Regions from separate parts of the Sporolactobacillus pectinivorans genome, predicted to be linked through region 1. Evidence: riboswitches for the same ligand, from Rfam matches in the RefSeq annotation. Region 1 holds a riboswitch; each other region holds the start of a gene.
What was found. A riboswitch is a leader RNA that binds a small molecule or an ion and turns the genes downstream of it on or off. The one in region 1 is predicted to bind S-adenosylmethionine.
Positions count from the first base shown of each region.

Region 2: it holds a riboswitch for S-adenosylmethionine, as region 1 does, so the genes downstream of both, COP04_RS07150 (LysR family transcriptional regulator) here and COP04_RS06125 (hypothetical protein) in region 1, are expected to answer to the same signal.
Region 3: it holds a riboswitch for S-adenosylmethionine, as region 1 does, so the genes downstream of both, COP04_RS07125 (PLP-dependent transferase) here and COP04_RS06125 (hypothetical protein) in region 1, are expected to answer to the same signal.

Region 1 covers NZ_NXGA01000001.1:1,281,020-1,283,221, reverse strand. The annotation lists gene COP04_RS06130 (hypothetical protein) at 119-367, opposite strand; gene COP04_RS06125 (hypothetical protein) at 589-924, opposite strand; SAM riboswitch class I at 937-1,027, opposite strand; SAM riboswitch class I at 1,116-1,220, opposite strand; gene COP04_RS06120 (helix-turn-helix domain-containing protein) at 1,282-1,569, opposite strand; SAM riboswitch class I at 1,726-1,830, opposite strand; gene csrA (carbon storage regulator CsrA) at 2,032-2,202, opposite strand, start outside.
Region 2 covers NZ_NXGA01000001.1:1,481,204-1,483,405, forward strand. The annotation lists gene COP04_RS07145 (MDR family MFS transporter) at 1-760, shown strand, start outside; SAM riboswitch class I at 1,100-1,206, shown strand; gene COP04_RS07150 (LysR family transcriptional regulator) at 1,322-1,771, shown strand; gene COP04_RS07155 (hypothetical protein) at 1,944-2,202, shown strand, end outside.
Region 3 covers NZ_NXGA01000001.1:1,476,005-1,478,206, forward strand. The annotation lists gene COP04_RS07125 (PLP-dependent transferase) at 1-872, opposite strand, end outside; SAM riboswitch class I at 1,010-1,122, opposite strand; SAM riboswitch class I at 1,614-1,719, shown strand; gene COP04_RS07130 (amidohydrolase) at 1,887-2,202, shown strand, end outside.

The DNA of each region.
Region 1 (2,202 bases):
GGATATCTGAAAGGCATCATGAAAAAAGTAAAGTTATGAAACTATTGAGCATCAATGAACATTTTTGGAGACTTTTTTTACGACTCCAGGCTTCAAATGAACCAAGATCCTTGATATATCAGTTCATTTTCCCCATCATGTCCATCATTGATGACATCATCTCATCGCATTTGTGCATACAGCTCATCATTTCATCCTTGTTCATCATCTTGTCCATGTCTTTCATCATACTCATATCCATGCCGGACATTCGTTCCATCATCATATGCATGCACTTCATCTCGCACATCATCTTGTCCATTTCCATCATCATCATCATGTTCATCGGCATCATCATTGACTTGTTCATCATGTCCATCTTTTCCATAATAAAAATCCCTCCGAATTTTGTTTTTATGGAAAATGCTCCTGCATGACTGTTGATACGCTGCATGCCAGCTCTTCCACACCCTTAATTTACCATGGATTTTGAGCGCCGACAAAGCTTATTTGCCGTTTTGAAAATTGGATGGACGCCAAAAAGACGTGGGCAGTTGATCTCACGCCATTTTTCGTATTTAACTCATAAAAAAGATCTATTAAAAGCGATCAGCGGCAAAACTGTTGATGTCCACTTTTCAGCGCATCAATCTCCCGCCCAAGCTCCAGCCTTCTCTGCTTTAGGGCATAAAGCCTGTTTGTCACTTTATCCGTCGCTTCCAATGTATGACAACGCAACCGTTGATAGAGTGTCAAGATCTGGCGGTTGACCTCCATGAATTGCTGCTGGAGGTTTTTCTGATTTTCGGAATCTGAATGATCCTGGTGCAACTCAGCTAGAAGCCCCAGTATTTCATTTTGCCATTCAGTGTCATTCAATTCTCCTGCGAAACGATAAAGATCCAGATAATTATCAATTTGTGCGTATTTCGCCTGATTCAACATACTAAAAACTCCTTCTTATCTTCATTCCGGAATTAGCACGGTACTTGTAGAGCCCGTTGCTGAGTCTTCGTCGGGCCGGTCCCTCCGACTCTCTTGATAAGAATTGTCAGCCAGCTTTCAATAAAAATATGAAAAGCGACCATTTTTCTAAAGATCGAGAAAAATAATCGCTGTAGCCGTTCGACTTATTTTCCTTATCTCTCAGATTTACTCTGCTGGAATTGACACCATGCACATTTTTATGTGTTGGTTGTCGGGTTTCATCGGGCCAGTCCCTCCGCCACTCTAGATAAGTTTTATTTAATTGAATTAATTTTACCGTGCAATATGATTTTTGTCAACAGCTAGAGAATTTCATTAGCTGGAACCGGATTCCGAATGCAGATCAATACACGCTTTCTTGTATACGCCAATCATTCGTTTCGCGTAGGGGACAAGAATCCTGCCCTGTTCGGAAAGAGCGACCCCCCTGCCGCTCCGGATGAAGAGATCGGCACCCAGTTCCCTTTCAAGGGCCTGAATCCGTGATGAAATCGATGGCTGCGACAGAAAAAGCTTCTCCGAAGCCACGCGATAGCTTTGATACTTAACCACAGCCAGAAAAGCATCCAGTTGATCGATCGTCATGTGATCACTTTCCTTCATTCCTGATCGCATCCGAAATATCTGATCAACACACATGGGGCCGAGTGTTAATTAAATAAACCGGGTGATTTGGAAAAAGGATGCTATCTGTTTGAAAAAATAGAAGTCAAGCTACCGCCCCCTTACTAAAGAGAGAACTTCCTGACTCATTTCCCATTCTTATCTTCCAGATTGCATCTGCCGGAATTGACACCATACCCCTTTGCAGGGACTGGTTGTCGGGCTTCACAGGGCCGGTCCCTCCACCACTCTTGATAAGAATACCTCTGTTATATTGAGTTTATGAAAATTGGAATGAAAAGTCAATCATTATTCCAACTAATTTTATATGTTTTATGTAATTATAATAAAATGTTGCCGATTTGTTGAATTTCAAAATCATTAATCGCTCAATTTAAATGTATAAAAAGCCTGCACAGATATGACTCATGCAGGCTAAAAAATTATATATCAAATTGAGCTTCACTCATCCTGTCTTCCCTTTTTCATTGCTTTTATCGCCCGTAAAATATTTTCCGGCAATTTTTCAGATGCAGCTTGATTATTTGCTTTCTGAATCGACTCATAAATTTCACTCCGATGAACATCGATTTCCCGTGGAGCGTTTATGCCCAGTTTTATTTGATCTCCATC
Region 2 (2,202 bases), 200 kb from region 1:
CATCGGGGTGGCTGTTGGGACTTCGATTGCCGGTTTCATCGCTGATATCAATATTTCTCTTATATTTACAGCAAACCTGCTGTTATATGTAGCCTTTTTAACGATTGTTTTATTTTTTTACAAAAATATAGAGGCTGTTCATCTACAAAGTCATCCTGAAAAAACAAAGAGGGCAAAGATGGATCGTAGAAGTCATAAACAGTTCATCAACGTCTTTATCATTTGCTTTCTTTATTTCATCATATGGACCGGTTATGTGCAATGGCAAAGCAATATTTCGGTTCGTTTACCAGAATTAGATATTTCAATAAAGCAGTATAGTTTTTTATGGACAATCAATGCAGTGCTTATTATTTTAGGTCAGCCATTTATTTCACAAATTATTAAGAAAGCGGCTCATACTTACAAAGCACAAATTGATATAGGCATTGTTTCGTTTATTTTATCTTTCGTCGTTCTCATGTTCAGTCGGCAGTATGCGGGATTCATAGTGGCAATCGTTTTACTGACTTTTGGTGAAATGTTTGCGTTTCCGGCGATACCGGCCATGATCAGTACGATTGCCCCCACTCAGCAGAAAGGATCTTATCAAAGTTTTGTAAATATGTCATCCACTTTGGGAAGAGCACTTGGACCAATACTTGGCGGAGTTGTTGTTGAACAATTATCTTATGTTTATCTTTATTTAATGACGATTATTCTAATAGGTATATCGACTTTCATTTTTCACTATATGTTAAAACATATTGGCTCGTATTGATATAGAAGATATTCTTCATTAGCAAAATTTCAACTTTCTCGGAATAAAAATTGAACCAAGTATAAATGGAAAAATAAGAACGTGTAAAAATATAAAAAATGGGCGATATCTTGCAGCTCGTTTCGTGAATAACTGACATACAGCCATTGACTCAATCTTTATAAATCCCATAAAAGCAACGCTATGGAAAATTATTTTGTCTATCTATATGCATACTACTTTGAATCGATCTACTGTGGAAAAGCAAAATACACAATAAACATATAAAAATAGTATGAATTAATCTTGATTTTTATATTCAAGTTATATATTCTGTAGTTAACCCCAAATTTTAATATATTCTTATCCAAAGTGGCAGAGGGACTGGCCCGATGAAGCCCGACAACCAGCACAGTGTGTATGGTGTCAATTCCATGAACACAATAATTGTGTTCAGAAGATAAGAAGAAAAAACAAGCCTTCTTGTCTCTTGGCTTGTTTTTTCTTAGGTTGTTCAATTTGTCGATTTTTCTTAATGGGATCAATTTGACATTAACTTAATCTAAAGGAGTGCGTTTGAAAGTGCTAAAAAAGCAGCCCTCATTCAGGAAACTTTTTCAAGGGAACGTGTCGGACATTTTGCATGATGAACACACCTTGAAAATGATTGACGCGAGAATTGATAAAAAATATACTGGTAAATTTTCAGAAGTTGCCCAGAAAATGAAGGGAGGCGAGGGCACACCGATTAATACTGAAATAAACCCCAATCCTGCGATGACGATCGACCAGTTGAACGCTTTCCTGGCTGTTGCTGAATCTCAGAGTTATCAACTGGCGGCAAAGGAGTTAATGCTCTCACAGTCCACGATTTCTTCACGTATTAAAACGCTTGAAAGAGAATTGAATGCGGATCTCTTTGTTAAAGAAAGGTTGGGCTTGCATTTGTCAGTACGTGGGGCTGTTTTTGCACCCTATGCCAGGCTGATGGTTGATACTTTTAGAAGGGCATTGCTGAAATTGGGAAGCTGACAAATGCTGTGCGCGATGGAACAAATTAGTAAGCCGTATTGCAAGTGTTTTTTCTTTTTTTGCTCTTCTTTCATAACTATAAGGATTAAAGGAGAGTGGTAGAGATTTTACATAAGGTATATTCGATCAGCAGTTTTGCTGAAAAACTAACAGTCAATCGCGGGTGTTTCCATTGTTAAAAATTTTACGATTCATTCATTATACGGCTGGTATGGTGGGTTCATTAATTGTTCTGCTGATGTCTATCACCGGAATCCTACTTAACCACCGCTCACTTATCGGTTACTCCTCAGCTGCATCAATGAAGATACAAACACTGATCTTTGCGCTGCATTCAGGGTATGTAGGAAATACCTCTATTGTCTGGCTGACTGATATAGGCGCTATTTGCATGATTGTGCTAAGTATTTCAGGAGTCTGGATGTGGATTA
Region 3 (2,202 bases), 190 kb from region 1:
GATTGCTTGCTGATTTCGAAGCTGACCATCCCTCCTTTTCCCGGATAAATAACGTTTGTGACGAGAAGTTGTTCCTTCAGGTAGCTGACAATCTGTTTGGCATTGGCTTCATGCTGCTTCATGCGCAGAGCCAGCGTTTTCAAACCCCTAATCAACAGCCATGAGCTGAACGGATCAAGCACAGGTCCATAGGAATTGTGGCTGATCCTCAGTTTCTCAGTAATCTTTAAGGAGTTGGAAACAACCAGTCCTGCGAGCACATCGTTGTGCCCTGCCAGATACTTGGTGCCACTATGCACAACGATGTCGGCTCCTTCTGAGATTGGCTTCTGAAGAATCGGCGTGTAAAAAGTATTATCAACAATCAGTAACGCCTGACTTTTTTTTGCGATATATGAAATCCGGGACAGGTCAACCTCATGCATCAGCGGATTAGTCGGTGTTTCAATAAAAATAGCTTTTGTTTCTGCCTTAATCAGCGAAGACAGTTCCTCATAACTTTCACCATCCCAGTACGAGAACAAAATGTGGTATTGATTGGCGAGAATCTCAAATAACCGGTATGTTCCGCCGTAAAGGTCGCGTGAAGCGATGATGTGGTCTCCGCTGCTGAACAGTGAGAAAACAAGCTGTATGGCGCTCATTCCAGAACTACAGGCAAAACCCTCTTCTCCGCCTTCGATGTCGGCAATCGCTTTTTCGAGAATGGACCGTGTCGGATTTCCGGTCCGAGTGTAGTCGTAACCTTTTGATATACCAATCCCGCTGTGCCGGTAGGCCGTGGATAAATAGATTGGAACGCTCACAGCGCCCAGTTCGTCAAAACCATTCCCTATTTGTGTCAGTTTGGTTTCTACTCTGTACTCAGACATATTTTGATTACCCCTCTCATTTCATTGTTTGGTAATGATGCAGGAAAGCTTCGAGAAAGACAGCCGGATTTACCCACTATTTTTCTCAAAAATAAAAAGCCTTCTTCGGAAAGAAGAAGGCTTTGTCAGCAAGTTTCTTCTTATCCCTCAGGCACACTCCTGTACCTGCTGGAATTAGCACCTTACCCCTCTTTTGGCGGCGGTTGCTGAAGCGTCATCGGGCCAGTCCCTCGACTTCTCTTGATAAGAAAGTAAATCATTAAGTATTGTTCAATTAATGAAAAGTGTATAACAGTTTAATTGCTTTTTCAAGCCTATGTTTCTTTTTGAACTATTCTTGAATTGGGAAATCAATGAAATTTACGGCTTTTTTTTCTAAAATATGCTCTCGAAGTTAATACAGACCTTCACAGTAAATAAAGGCATGATCATCGAATGAGGATAGGCAACCATTGGAAATCAGTACGTTGCTCAGATGATTGATCACCGTAAAATTCTGAGGAGAGGCGCTCCCAAAAATATATTAACAAGTATAAATTCGATAATTACTATGTGTATTAAAATTAATTAAGTGTAACCCATCAAAATGATAAACTCCGTAAGATGGCCCATGTTTTTCGACTTGCCAATATGGCGTCTGTAAATTTAATTAATATTAAACACATGAGAGCAATGTGAATTTAATATTGACACTCTGAGATCCGGTATCTATGATTAGTGACAACAACTTAATTTTTAAAATTCTTGTACAGAGCGGCGGAGAGGTTGGCCCAATGAAATCTGATAACTAGTATTTAGTTGTATGGTGTCAATTTCCGGAACACGGGATGTGTTCAAAAGATGAGAAGAAGCAGGAATAAGCGTTCTTATTTTTCGGGCTTGTTTTTTGTGTTGATCTCAGGAGATTTCGCTTATTTCCAACAACTTCATTTTTTAAAAATTTCAAGCAATTGCCGGTTAGACTGTTCTTATCAGGTATAGCCACGAGAGGTTTAGATAGGGGTGGAGAATCAGATGCAGACAAAATTAACCCATGCAGCATTGCAAGAAAAGATGATACACTTTCGTCATCATCTTCATGAATATCCGGAACTGGCGGATCATGAATATGCGACAACAAGGTATATTAAAGAAATTCTGCAATCATGGGGAATAAAGATATTGCCGACGACATTAAAAACAGGTGTGATTGCGGAAATCGGCAATAACGCCAAGGGACCAACTATTGCATTGCGTGCCGATATTGATGCTCTTCCGATTACTGAGCAAACCGGATTACCTTACGAGTCACGAAACAAAGGCGTGATGCATGCCTGCGGACATGACATTC